3 regions of the Ralstonia sp. 24A2 genome follow, and region 2 is predicted to be linked to each of the others. Evidence: predicted binding sites of a transcription regulator. Region 2 holds the regulator's gene; each other region holds the start of a gene.
The links. The regulator FliA, encoded in region 2, starts transcription of late flagellar genes. The targets are predictions, from matches to a motif close to CTAAAGTTTNNNNNNNNNNNGCCGNTA.
Positions count from the first base shown of each region.

Region 1: a site for FliA is predicted at 1,700-1,726, ahead of fliD (flagellar filament capping protein FliD). Genes of this name have one in related genera too.
Region 3: a site for FliA is predicted at 2,246-2,272, ahead of ACS13N_RS23030 (flagellin N-terminal helical domain-containing protein). Genes of this name have one in related genera too.

Region 1 is NZ_JBPVZD010000003.1:1,778,930-1,783,351, forward strand. Features, by position in the region: gene fliD (flagellar filament capping protein FliD) at 1-1,657, opposite strand, end outside; gene ACS13N_RS25540 (ethanolamine ammonia-lyase subunit EutB) at 1,934-3,316, shown strand; gene eutC (ethanolamine ammonia-lyase subunit EutC) at 3,325-4,116, shown strand; gene ACS13N_RS25550 (hypothetical protein) at 4,257-4,422, shown strand, end outside.
Region 2 is NZ_JBPVZD010000003.1:434,209-438,630, reverse strand. Features, by position in the region: gene flhF (flagellar biosynthesis protein FlhF) at 1-1,331, shown strand, start outside; gene ACS13N_RS19400 (MinD/ParA family ATP-binding protein) at 1,347-2,138, shown strand; gene ACS13N_RS19395 (RNA polymerase sigma factor FliA) at 2,147-2,908, shown strand; gene ACS13N_RS19390 (MBL fold metallo-hydrolase) at 2,944-4,038, opposite strand; gene ACS13N_RS19385 (hypothetical protein) at 4,193-4,422, shown strand, end outside.
Region 3 is NZ_JBPVZD010000003.1:1,215,756-1,220,177, forward strand. Features, by position in the region: gene ACS13N_RS23020 (putative bifunctional diguanylate cyclase/phosphodiesterase) at 1-1,352, shown strand, start outside; gene ACS13N_RS23025 (LuxR C-terminal-related transcriptional regulator) at 1,347-1,982, opposite strand; gene ACS13N_RS23030 (flagellin N-terminal helical domain-containing protein) at 2,386-3,207, shown strand; gene fliD (flagellar filament capping protein FliD) at 3,405-4,422, shown strand, end outside.

The DNA.
Region 1 (4,422 bases), 1.3 Mb from region 2:
CGGTGGCCGCCACGCCATTGATCGTGCCTTGCACGTCGCGCCCGGCCGTGGCCGTCGGGCTGCCGCCCAGCAGCGACGCCGCGCCATTGCCCGACACCGACACCGTCGACATCGAGCCGTACTGGCGGTCAGTGAACGTCAGCACGCCGTTGGCATCCGCCGCAATCGCGACATCCACCTTGGCCTTCTGCAGATCCGGCGAAGCATTGATCTGGCTCTGCACCTGGGCGGCCAGGCTTTGCGGCGTGTAGCTGCCGGCCGGCACCTTGATGCTGGTGGTGATGCCGCTGAGCGTGACCGACAGGCTGTCGTTCACGCCGCTCTGGATCGTCGTATTGGCTGCCGCCGAGCCCTTGAGTGAGCCCTGCGTCGCCAACTGCGTAACGTTGATGGCGTAGTTGCCGGCCTGCGTGGTCTTGGAGAAGGCCGAGACCTTGAGCATCGAGTCCGTTGCTGTGCCGGTGCCCGCAAACAGCGCAGCCACCTGGCCGGGCGATTTCTTGAGGGCCGCGGTGAGCTTGCTGTCGTCAATCGACAGTGTGCCTTCCTTGTCCATCGTCACACCAATGCTGCCCAGTGATTGGAATGCGCCATTGCCGATCCCCTGGCCAAGCACGTCTGTCACCTGGTTGATCAGCGCCTTGGTGCTGACATCCCCCGCCAGCGCGCCGTTGTTGGCGGCATTGGCGGTATCAAACCTGGTCAACGAATTGAGTTGGATGCGCAGGGCGTTGTAAGCCTTGACGAAGTTCAGCACCGACTGGCTGGCCTGACCCGCATCGTTGCCCACTGTCACCGTTGTGTTGCCGGTCTTGGACAGCGTGAACGACGTGCCATCCACCACATCCGTGAGAGTGTTGGTGGGGCTTTGCACATTGATGCCGTTGACGTTGGCCAGGGCGTTCTGGCCCGTGGCCACTTCGGTCATGTTTTGCGTGCCGGACGGATCGTGCGCCAGCAGCGATTGCAGCGTCGAATCGCCCGACACCGAGATCTTCATCTCCGAATTGGCGCCACCGGCGGTGGAGGTCAGCACCAGGCGGTACGGGTTGCCGCTACCGTCGTTGACGATGCTGGCCGATACACCCAGATTGGCCGAGTTGATCGCGTCCCGAATGCCCGACAGCGTGTTGTTGGAGGCATCGATCTTGATGGAGCCGCCCGCCAGGTTGCCGTTCTGCGTGAACGTGGCGCCGGTGTACTTGCCGTCGGTAAAGGTGCCCCCCGACACCGTGCCGAACGAGAACGAGATCGTGGTGGGCGTGCCGCTGCCCACCGGCACCTTGTTGGACGCCTGACCTTGCGCGCTCAGCACCTGCGCCTGTGCCAACTGCGTCACCTTGACGTTGTACGTGCCCGACGGCGCCGTGCTGCCCACGTTCACGTTCAGGATCGACGTGTCGTACCCGCTGGCCTTCATGCCGCTGAAGGTGTCGGCGTTGGTCAGGTTGGCCATCGCCGTCTGGAAGGACGACAGCGCGCTCTTGAGCGAACCCACCGCAGAGAGCTGTGCCTGAAAGACCTTCTGCTGGTTCTGGTGAACCACCATCCCCTTGCCTTCAGCCTGCATCAGCTTGGTGACCAGGTTGTTGACGTCGATGTTGGTGCCGATGCCCGGGAGGGAGATCGGTGGGATGTAGGTGTTGGTCGTCGCCATGGGTGAGAACGCGCGCGCGCAAACGGTTGTTTCTTCACAATGTGACGGCAGCCGAGCGCACTTCTTTAGGGCAAACCCTGTCTAGGCAGACTTTTTTGTGCGGATTCCGTCAGGAAACCGAAAGAATGCGAGGGGAGGTTGGCTGGGAGGAGGGGGGTGGCCGTTTCAAACGGCAAGCGAGCCAACCCCGCAGTCTTAACAAGCGCCAGGGCTGCCGGCGCCTAAAGTGAGACGGTAGACGTTGCAACGCCGCACTTCTCAAGCGTATATCCCATCATGCACTTTGCCCACACCGTCGGCGCACAGCGCCATGTGTTCAACGATCTCAAGACGCTGCTGGCCAAGGCCAGCCCGGCGCGCTCGGGCGATTACCTTGCCGGTCTTGCCGCCACCAGCGAAGCCGAACGCATGGCGGCCCGCATGGCGCTGGCGGACGTGCCGATGTCGGTCTTCCTGAGCGAAGTGCTCGTGCCCTATGAGGACGACGAGGTCACGCGCTTGATCCTGGATAGCCACGATGCACAGGCGTTCAGGCCCATCGCGTCGTTCACGGTGGGGGAATTCCGCAACTGGCTGCTCCTGCATGAGACCGACTGTGCGGCCCTGGCCAAGGTCGCGCCCGGCATTACGCCGGAGATGGCCGCAGCCGTCAGCAAGCTGATGCGCAACCAAGACCTGATTGCCGTCGCCCGCAAGTGCCGCGTGGTCACGCGTTTTCGCAACACCATCGGCTTGCCTGGGCGATTGTCGGTCCGGCTGCAGCCCAATCACCCGACGGATGACCCCAAGGGCATTGCCGCGTCGATCATCGACGGGCTGCTCTACGGCTGCGGCGACGCCACCATCGGCGTCAACCCGGCCACCGACAACCTGGGCGCCATCGTCTCGCTGCTGCAGTTGATCGACGAGTTGCGCGACCGCTATGCCATTCCCACGCAATCCTGTGTGCTGACCCACGTCACCAATACGGTGCGTGCGATTGAACAGGGGGCGCCGGTGGATCTGGTGTTCCAATCCGTCGCGGGCAGCGAGCAGGCCAATGCGGGGTTCGGGATCAGCCTTGCACTGCTGGCGGAGGCGCATGACGCCGCACAAAGCCTGGCGCGCGGCACCGTCGGCAACAACCTGATGTATTTCGAAACCGGGCAGGGCAGTGCGCTGTCGGCCAATGCACACCATGGTGTTGACCAGCAGACCATGGAGGCGCGAGCCTACGCGGTTGCACGGGCGTTCTCGCCGTTGCTGGTCAATACGGTGGTTGGCTTTATCGGGCCGGAGTATCTGTATGACGGTAAGCAGATCATTCGCGCCGGTCTGGAAGACCATTTCTGCGGCAAGTTGATGGGCCTGCCAATGGGCTGCGACGTCTGCTACACCAACCATGCCGAGGCTGACCAGGACGACATGGATACCCTGTTGACGCTGTTTGGCGTGGCAGGCATCCACTTCATCATGGGGGTGCCGGGCGCCGACGACATCATGCTGAACTACCAGAGCACGTCGTTTCATGACGCGCTCTACCTGCGCGACACGCAGGGCCTGCGGCCCGCACCGGAGTTCGAGGCGTGGCTGCAAAGCATGGGCATTGTCGACATGGCCGGCCGCCTGCAAGACGCCACCGCACGCCAGCCGCTGCTGCAGCTGGCGCACACGCTGTAAGGCCCGCCATGTCGACGCGAAATCTCGTTCAACCCAACCCCTGGGCGCACTTGCGTGCGTTGACCGATGCGCGCATCGCACTGGGCCGGGTCGGCAACAGCCAGACCACCGATGCCGTGCTCGCCTTTGGTCTGGCGCACGCACAAGCCCGCGATGCCGTACACCAGCCGCTCGACGGTCCATCCTTGGCTGCCGCGATTGAGCAAGCGGGCTTCACCAGCCTGAGCGCGCATAGCGCCGCCGCAGACCGGGCCCAGTATCTGCGCCGGCCGGACCTGGGCCGACGCCTGAGCGATGCCAGCCGCGCAAGCCTTGCTGCGGCACGGCCCGCAATACCGTTCGACACCATCTTCGTGATTGCCGACGGCCTCTCGGCAGTGGCTGCACAGAGCCACGGCGTGCCGCTCCTGCACAGCGTGCGCGAACGCTTGCCGGCGGACTGGTCGATTGGCCCCGTCGTCATTGCCGAGCAATCCCGCGTGGCACTGGGCGATGAGATTGGCGAACTGCTGAGCGCGCGCCAGGTGGTCATGCTCATTGGTGAACGACCCGGCCTGAGCTCACCCGACAGTCTCGGCATCTACCTCACACACGCGCCGCGCGTTGGCCGTACCGACGCCGAGCGCAACTGCATCTCGAACGTCCGGCCGGCAGGATTGGGCTATGACCAAGCGGCGGACAAACTCGTGTTCCTGCTCAAGGGCGCACTGGCGCTCGGCCGCAGCGGCATCGATCTGAAGGACGACACCCCTGCCGCCAACCTCATTGCCGCGTCAAATACCGCCCAACTGAAGACATAGACCGAATCGGCCTTGAGGGTGGGGGGCGCGGCGTGGTTTGTTACAACTGGTCAAGCACAAAGTGTGCTGATAAAGTGACTCGGCCCTGATCCATCGTCGATCCAGTCAGCGCCATGCTGGCGGGCGGCGCCGAGACATCGATGCCACGCCGAAACCTGTCCATTCCGACGCGCGTCTTGCTGGTTCCTGCCCTGGCGGGCTTGGGGTTGGCACTTCAAGGCTGCAGCACGCATGGCGCGCCCTCGTACGCCATCTTCGGTGCGTATTTCCCGCTCTGGCTGCTGAGCGGGTTGATCGGCGCGGCGG
Region 2 (4,422 bases):
CCAACGAAGATGCCGCCCAGACGCTGGCCAGCACGGCCCAGTTCATCGCCCGCCGCACCGTGGTGCCGGAAGACGAACCCGTCGAGCAGATCAAGCGCCCGGCCGCCCGCCGTGAGCACGATGAGCAGCCGACCACGCTGCGCTCGTTTGCTGAGCGCGTGGAAGCCCAAGCGCGTGCAGCCCGCGCCGCCGAGCAGCAGATTGCCCGCCCGCAACCGCAAGTTGAGTCCGCCAAGCCGGCCGACATCTTCGTCCGCATGGAGGATTCGATGGCCAAACCTGACGCTCCGCGCGAAGACGTGAGCCTGCAGCGCTCGGCCATCCAAGCCGACATGAAAGAGAGCATTCGGGCCGAAACCGACGCGATGACCCGCCGCATGGTCAGCGAGATCGACGTGCTCAAGAGCACGCTGAACGACGCCATGTCGAGCCTGGCTTCGCTGGGTGTGAAGCTGGGCGATCCGGTGCGCACGCGCCTGTTCCAGACCATGCTGAACGCGGGTTTCTCGGCACAGCTCACGCGCTACGTGCTGGAGAACATGCCGCAGCACGACACGTATGAAGGTGCGCTGGATTTCGTGCAGCGCGCCATTGAAAAGAACCTGACCACCGTGTCGGATGAAAACAGCCTGCTCGACCAGGGCGGCGTGTTTGCCCTGATGGGCCCGACCGGTGTGGGCAAGACCACCACGACCGCCAAGCTGGCTGCGCGCTTCGTGCTGCGCCATGGCGCATCGCGCGTGGCGCTGCTCTCGACCGACAGCTACCGGATCGGCGGCCACGAACAACTGCGCATCTACGGCAAGATCCTGGGCGTCTCGGTGCATGCCGTGAAAGACGCGCAAGACCTGAGCCTGGCGCTGAACGATCTGCGCGAGAAGCACGTCGTGCTGATCGACACCATCGGCATGAGCCAGCGTGACCGCGCGGTGTCCGAACAGATGGCGATGCTGCACGCCGTGGGCCCGTCCATCAAACGCCTGCTGCTGCTGAATGCCGCGAGCAACGGCAAGACGCTCGATGAAGTGGTGGGCGCCTACCGCGATGCCAACCTGGCTGGCTGCATCCTGACCAAGATCGACGAGGCCGCCTCGGTGGGCCACGCGATGGACGTGATGATCCGCCGCCGCCTGCCGCTGCACTACGTGTCGTACGGCCAGCGTGTGCCGGAGGACATTGCAGTACCGAACAAGAAGCTGCTGATCCACCGCAGCTTCCGTGCAAGTGCCGAGCAATCGTCGTTCGCGCTGGATTCGGATGAATCGCTGCTGGTGGCGCAAGGCGCCGCACGCGGCCGCGAACCGGGCCTGGCCGCTTTCGATTTCGCATAACAAAGAGGGGCGACCATGACGACCCCATTCGCCAAGGATCAGGCCGCCGGACTGCGCCGCATGCTCGGCCAGGTGGCCAGCCGCCGCGTGCTGGTGATCGGTGCAGAAGAGCAGATCGACGACTTTGTCGACAACCTGCGCATTGCGTTGTCAGCCATGGGTCGCGACGCTGCCGTGGTGAGTGCCCAGACCATGCTGGCGGTGGCCGGCATGCTTGAGCAGCACGACGACAGCGCCGACGTCACCCTGGTGGCCGCGCATTTCGGCAGCCGTGCGCTGGGTACGGTGGCCGAAGCCTGCGATGACGTGCTGCTGGTGTTCTCCGATGGCCCGGAAGGGATCAAGAGCGCGTACACGCTGCTCAAGAAAACCGCGGGGCTGCAGGGTGGTGCTGGTATCCGCACGGTGGTCTGCGGCGCGCATTCGGTCGACTCCGCCGTACGCGTGTTCGGCAACCTGGCCAACACGGTGGGTCAGTACCTGAACACCCGCATCGACTTTGCCGGTTATCTGCCGGAAGACCGGCACGTAGAACTGGCGCTCTCGCTCGGCAAGCCCGTGGCGAGCGCGTTTCCCGCATCGCCTTCGGCCATGGCCTTCCGCCAGCTTGCCGAAGAGATGCTGAGCTGGGCCAGCGCCGAGGCCCAGGCCGCAGATGGCACCGACAGTGCTGTGGCATCGCGGGTGATGGTATCGGCGCAAGAACCGACTCAGGCTGCGCCGGATGCGGCGGCCCATGAGGCGGCACAAACAACGTCGATCCTGACGCCCCGCGCCACCGCGCGCGCGGCCGAGATGGTTTATTGAGGCGCACCATGAACGAAGCGCCAAAGGCAGGCATGGATATGTACACCGCAACCGGTCGCAAGACCAAGTCCGACGAGATGGCGACGTACGCACCGCTGGTGCGCCGCATTGCCAACCAGATGATGGTGAAGCTGCCGGCCAGCGTCGAACTCGACGATCTGATCCAGGCCGGCATGATGGGCTTGCTCGATGCGCTGTCGCGTTATGAAGAAACGCAGGGCGTGCAGTTCGAGTTCTATGCGGCCCAGCGTATCCGTGGTGCCATCCTCGATGAGCTGCGTGGCTCCGACTGGCTGCCGCGCGGCCTGCGCCGCAACGCCCGCACGATCGAGCAGGCGATCCAGAAGCTGCAGCAGCAAAAGGGCCGCGCGCCAACCGAAACCGAGATTGCCACCGCGCTGGGCATGTCGCTGGCCGACTACCAGAAGCAACTGGTCGACCTGCAAGGCAGCCAGCTCCTGTACTACGAAGATTTCGACCGCGAAGACGCCGACGCCTTCATCGAGAACCGCGCCGCCGAGAACGATTCCACGCCGCTGGACCAGTTGCTGGACCACGACCTGCGCGAATCGGTGGTGGCCGCCATCGAGGGCCTGCCCGAGCGCGAGAAGCTCATGATGAGCCTCTACTACGAGCAGGATCTGAACCTGCGTGAGATCGGCGCCGTGATGGGCGTGTCGGAATCGCGCGTGTGCCAGATCCACAGCCAGGCCATCGCACGCATCCGCGCCCGTCTGCGTGACCGTGCATGGCTGCCGACACCGACCTGATGCCGGCTTAGTCCGTAGCGTTACCTGCCAGAGTTTTACTGCGCGGCTAGCGAGTCATCTCGCGGCCGCGATTTTTCTTTGGGCAATGCGGTGACGAGGCGTTGCGTCGCGGCATCCCACACGCGTGTCTCGCCATGCTTGAAAAGGGCGAAGCGCTCTGCGGGCACATCGGCGGCCTTCAATGCATGGGCCAGATCGGCGATGGGCTGGTCGAGCGGTTCGTCCGTCAGCGCGAACGTGCCCCAGTGGATGCCCACCGCCTGCCGCGCGCCGACGTCATGCATGACCTGCACCGCCTCGGTGGGGTCGATGTGCTGGGCCTTCATGAACCAGCGCGGCTCGTAGGCGCCCACGGCAATCGCGGCCACATCAAAGTGGCCGAAGCGTGTGCCGATGTCGCGCGTGTCCTGCGAATACCCCAGATCGCCCGAGAACCAGAAGCGCAGGCGCGGATGCAGCAATGCCCAACTGCCCCATAGGGTCTGGTTGCGGTCGTACAGGCCGCGTGCGGACCAATGCTGCACGGCGCAGAAGTGCGCGGTGAAGGGGCCGAAGTTGGCCTCGTCGTCCCAGTCGAAGGCGCGTACGTTGGCGCTCATGTTGCCCCCCTCACCCGTGAGGCGCGTGCCCCGCACGTTGCGCGCGAACCAGTGGTCGATGCCCAGCGGTACGAAAAACATCGGTGCACCGCCCGGCTGGCGCATCAGCGCACGCACGCTCGCTTTGTCCAGATGGTCGTAGTGGTTGTGCGAGATCAGCACCAGGTCGATATGCGGCAGTTGCTTGAGTGACAGGCCCGGCGGCTGGTGCCGGCGCGGGCCGGTAAACGACAGCGGCGAGGCGCGCTCGGAGAACACCGGGTCGGTCAGCACGTTCAGCCCGTCAATCTGCAGCAGCAGCGTTTCATGCCCGATCCAGGTGAGCTGCGGCACGTCGGGCGGCTGGTGTACCGCGCTCAGGTTGGGTGCAATGCAGGAGAGGTCCAGCGTGGGCGGCTTGGGGAGCCCGGCCTTGCGGCGCTCACGTTGCCATTTCCAGAAGTCACCGCCGGGGCGCGGGTGAGGGTAGCGGTTGCGGAAGCCGTCCGGCGTGTGGTGGGGCTTGGCCGGATCGTAGTGAGGGTTCTTCATGGCATCGCTGGGGATGGACGAGTCCCGCACTTGAGGGAGCCCGCTTGAATATCAAGGAATATCAAGTTGTGTTGTTTCTTGAACATCGGGTTGGGCGCTGCCTAGGCTGAAACCGCCTCGCTGAGGCGCACTGCGAAGCACATTCCGCTACGGAGTGCGGCAGTCAAACCTTCCTCAAGGACCACCATGGATTCAATTCACCACTTGGCCGGGCAAACCGACGTTACGGACGCGCACGACGCGCCTAAAAAAGGGGACCGCCCACAATTTGACAGGTTGTCAGGAACCGCAGGTATGCGGGCAGCCAATCCTGCTGGCCGATGCCCGGGTTGCCACGTTTTCCACAGAATCATTGCCTGCCTATCGTAGTGCGCCACCTCGCTT
Region 3 (4,422 bases), 780 kb from region 2:
GCGAGGCGCAGCAGCGCATCCGGCATCTGGCAACGCACGACACGCTCACCGGTTTGCTGAACCGCTCCGCGCTGGAAGACCGTCTGGAGCACGCGCTGGCCATTGCGCGCCGCAATCGCTCGCGCGTTTCGGTCATGTTCCTGGATCTGGACCGTTTCAAGAACGTCAACGACACGCTGGGCCACCAGTTTGGCGACATGCTGCTGCGCGAAGTGGCCGCCCGTCTGCAAGCCTGCGCGCGTGAGGCCGATACCGTGGCCCGCCTGGGCGGCGACGAATTTGTCGTCATGCTCGAAGCGCTCGACGGTCTGGGCACGCGGCGCGTGGCCGAGCGTATTCTCTCGGCCATCAGCGCACCGTTCCATATCGACGGGCAGGAGCTGTTCCTGGGCGTGTCGATCGGCATTGCCGTGGCACCGCACGATGGCGACGACCCCAACACCCTGCTGCGCAAGGCCGACGCGGCCATGTACCTGGCCAAGGAGCGCGGCCGCAACAACTTCCAGACCTTCACCAGCGACCTGGACGACCGCGTTTCGCGCCGCTTCCGCATTGAATCGGGCCTGCGCCGCGCCAGCGACCGCAACGAGTTCTACGCGGATTACCAGCCGCGCGTGGACGTAAAGAGCGGCCGCATCGTCAGTGTTGAGGCGCTCATCCGCTGGAACTCGGCGGATTTCGGCCGCATGATGCCCGGCCAGTTCATTCAAGACGCGGAAGAGACCGGCCTGATCGTCGAGATCGACCGCTGGATCCTGCGCGCCGCTTGCGATCAGCTTGCGCGCTGGCGCCGTATCGGGCTGCCGCAGCTGCGCATGTCGATCAACCTGTCGGGGCAGGCCTTCAGCTCGGGGCAGCTCAGTTCCATGGTGCGCGGGGCGCTATCCACCAGCGGTTTGCCCGGCGACGCGGTTGAGCTGGAGATGACCGAGGGCATCCTGATCCGCGACGATCCCTCGCTGCATGCGCTGCTGACCGAGCTGCGCGCCATGGGCGTGTCGCTGGCGCTGGACGATTTTGGCACCGGATATTCGTCGCTGTCGTATCTGCACAGGTTCCCGATCGATACGCTCAAGATCGACCGCTCATTCGTGCAGGATTTGCCGCACGTGGCCGAGCGCGCCGCCATCACGCGGGCCATCATCATGATGGCCCAGGCAATGGGCATGAAGACCGTGGCCGAAGGCGTGGAGACCACCGGGCAGCTCGATTTCCTGCGCGAAGTCGGCTGTGACGAGTACCAGGGGTATCTGCTCACGCGGCCGCTGGAGCCATCCGCGGTGCAGGATCTGGTGCGCGAGAACGTGCGCCAGTACGGGTTGCGCCTACCGCGCGAACCGCGTCTCCTATAGCTGCAGCCCGTTGCTGACCACGTACATGGTCACCTCGGCGTTGTTGCGCAGCTTCATTTTCGAGAGCACCCGCCCCCGATACACGCTGACTGTCTTGGCGCTGATCTGCAACGCCTCGGCAATCTCGCTCAGCGTGCGTCCGGAGCCGAGCATGCGCAGGGTCTGGAATTCCCGGTCGGACAGGATGTCATGGCGGGGCTTGTCCCAGTCGACGTTCAGGTTGTCGGCCAGCACTTCCACCATGTCAGACGGCAGGTATTTCTTGCCCTTGGAGATGGCGTTGACGGCCGCCAGCAGTTGCGGCTGGCTGGCGTCCATCGGCAGATAGCCGGACGCGCCGGCCTTGAGCGCCCGCACGGCCAGCAACGCCTCGGGATGACGGCCCAGTGCCAGTACGGCCAGGCGTGCGTGCTGCTGGCGGACGGTCTTGATGGTCAGGAATTCGTCACCGGTGGCAGATTCCACCGAGAACAGCATGACGTCCCACTCGCGTTCGGCAAGCAGGTCTTGGTTGGCGTTGTGCAGGTCGGGCACTGCCTCGATCTGCCGGGCCAGGCGTGAATCCTTGAGGATCTGGCGCAAGCCGGCACGGGCAATATCGTGCGGTTCGACAATCAGAACGTTGAGCATGGTGGGCGTTGCGGGTCAAACGGGCTCGACTTGAGCTCTTCTAACCGCCGGCAGGTTTGGGCTGGTCCGGCGGGCTTGCAACTCCCCATCTGTGCGATGGCGCTCTCTATATAGGGATGCGGGCGCCTCTGAACGGATCGATCGAGTATAGCCGAGCACCTATCCGCCAAGAAGGACGCCCAGTGCCTCTTTTGGTAGGGGGTGAAAGTAGGGTGTCCCGCCAGGCCAAACCGCCGCTCGCGCACAAATTTGTCAAGTTGCCCCTAAACTTTCTGCCGCGGCCACCGATAACCTGAGTACAACGCAGACCTGATCCCCTTCAAGTTGCAGGTCACGTTGCCCGGCCTAGCCGGAACGAGCAACCAAACGGGCAACAACGCCATCGGGAAACTTAGGAGCCGTCATGTCCCTCAGCCTTAATACCAACATCTCGTCCCTGCAAACGCAGCAAGCTCTGTCGCAATCGCAGAACGCTCTGCAAACGTCGCTGCAACGTCTGTCGACCGGTCTGCGCGTGAACAGCGCCAAGGACGATGCCGCCGCTTACGCTGTGTCGTCGAGCCTGACCACCACGCTGAACTCGCAAACCCAAGGTATCCAGAACGCCAACAACGCACAGTCGTACCTGCAAACGGCCGACTCGTACCTGGGCCAGGTTGAAAACAACCTGCAACGTATGCGTCAGCTGGCTGTGGAAGCCAACAACGGCGGTCTGTCGACCACCGACCAGGCCAACCTGGACAAGGAATACCAACAGCTGGCCTCGGCCAACAAGAACATCGAGACGAACGCCAACTACAACGGCGCCAAGCTGTTCGACGGCACGGTGACGTCCACGACGTTCCAATACGGCCAAAGCTCGGCAACCGACGTGGCAACGGTGACCAACGCCAACATGGCAAGCTTCGGCACGCTGACCGGCACGAGCGTCACGTCGACTGCCAACGCCACGGCAGCTCAGGCGGCCATCGATACCGACCTGGCCAGCCTGAAGTCGGCACGTGCCAGCCTGGGTGCACAGCAAAGCGGTCTGAGCTCGACCATCAACACGCTGACCTCGTCGAACACCGCTCTGTCGGCTGCAAAGTCCGCCATGATCGACACCGACTACGCGGCTGAAACGTCGAACATGACCCGCCAGAACATCCTGCAGCAAGCAGGTACGGCCATGCTGGCGCAAGCCAACTCGGCACCGAACAGCATCCTGAACCTGCTGAAGGGCTAATAGCAGACGGAAGCTGGCCCGGCCGCTTGGCGGCTGGGACAAGGGTCGGCGCTCTTCGGGGCGCCGGCCTTTTTTTTGGCTGAACGACACCCCCCTTCATCAGGGGTGGCGTATGGGCGCCATGCCCTAAAGAAGTGGCCGGCGCTGCCGTTGACAAGAGAGACTTCCCGCCAAGCAGACGCTCACCAGATTCGATCATGGCGACTACTACGACCTCTTCCACAACCGGCGGCTATGTACCGCCGATCTCGATCCCCGGTATCGGGACGAGCATCGACGTCAATTCGCTGGTCTCCAGCCTGATGAGCGTGGAAAGCCGGCCGCTGACACAGTTGCAGACCCAGCAGAGCTCGTATCAGACGCAGCTCTCGGCCGTGGGCACGCTCAAGAGCGCGCTGTCGACCTTCCAGACTGCACTGTCGAATCTGACCACTGCATCGAACTACAGCGCCATGAAGGCGAGCGGCTATGACGCGTCGGTGCTGAGTGCATCCGTCACCGGCTCGGCGCCGGCCAGTTCGTATGCCGTCAACGTGACGCAGCTTGCGCAATCGCAGGTGCTGGCCGCGCAAGGGCAGACGTCCACCACCACGGCCATCGGCAGCGGCACGTCCACGACGATTTCGTTTTCGTTCGGCTCGGTATCGGGCGGCAGCCTCTCGGGCGGCAAGTACACCGGCTCCACGTTCACGCAGAACGGCAGCTTGGCCGGCGGCTCGATCACCATTAATTCGTCCAACAACACGCTGGCTGGCATTCGTGATGCCATCAACTCGGCCAACCTGGGTGTCTCGGCCAGCATCGTGGATGACGGCAGCGGCAGTCCGTACCGTCTGGTGCTGACCTCCACGGCGGGTGGCTCCAACTCGGAGATGAAGATTTCCGTGTCAGGCGATGCGACGCTGCAATCGCTGCTCTCGCAAGACCCCGCCGGCACGCAGAACATGACCGAGGTGACCACGGGCCAGAACGCCCAGGCCACCATCAATGGCATTGCCGTGCAGAGCCCGACCAACACGTTGTCCAACGTGGTGGACGGCACGTCGTTCACGCTGGCCAAGACGGGCAGCACCACCGTGACCGTGGCCAACGACCCGACCGCCACCACCACCGCCGTCACCAACTTTGTGAACGGCTACAACGCGCTGCGCACGCAGCTGAACGCTCTCACCAACATCGACACCAGCAACAAGGCCAACGACGGCCCGCTGGCGG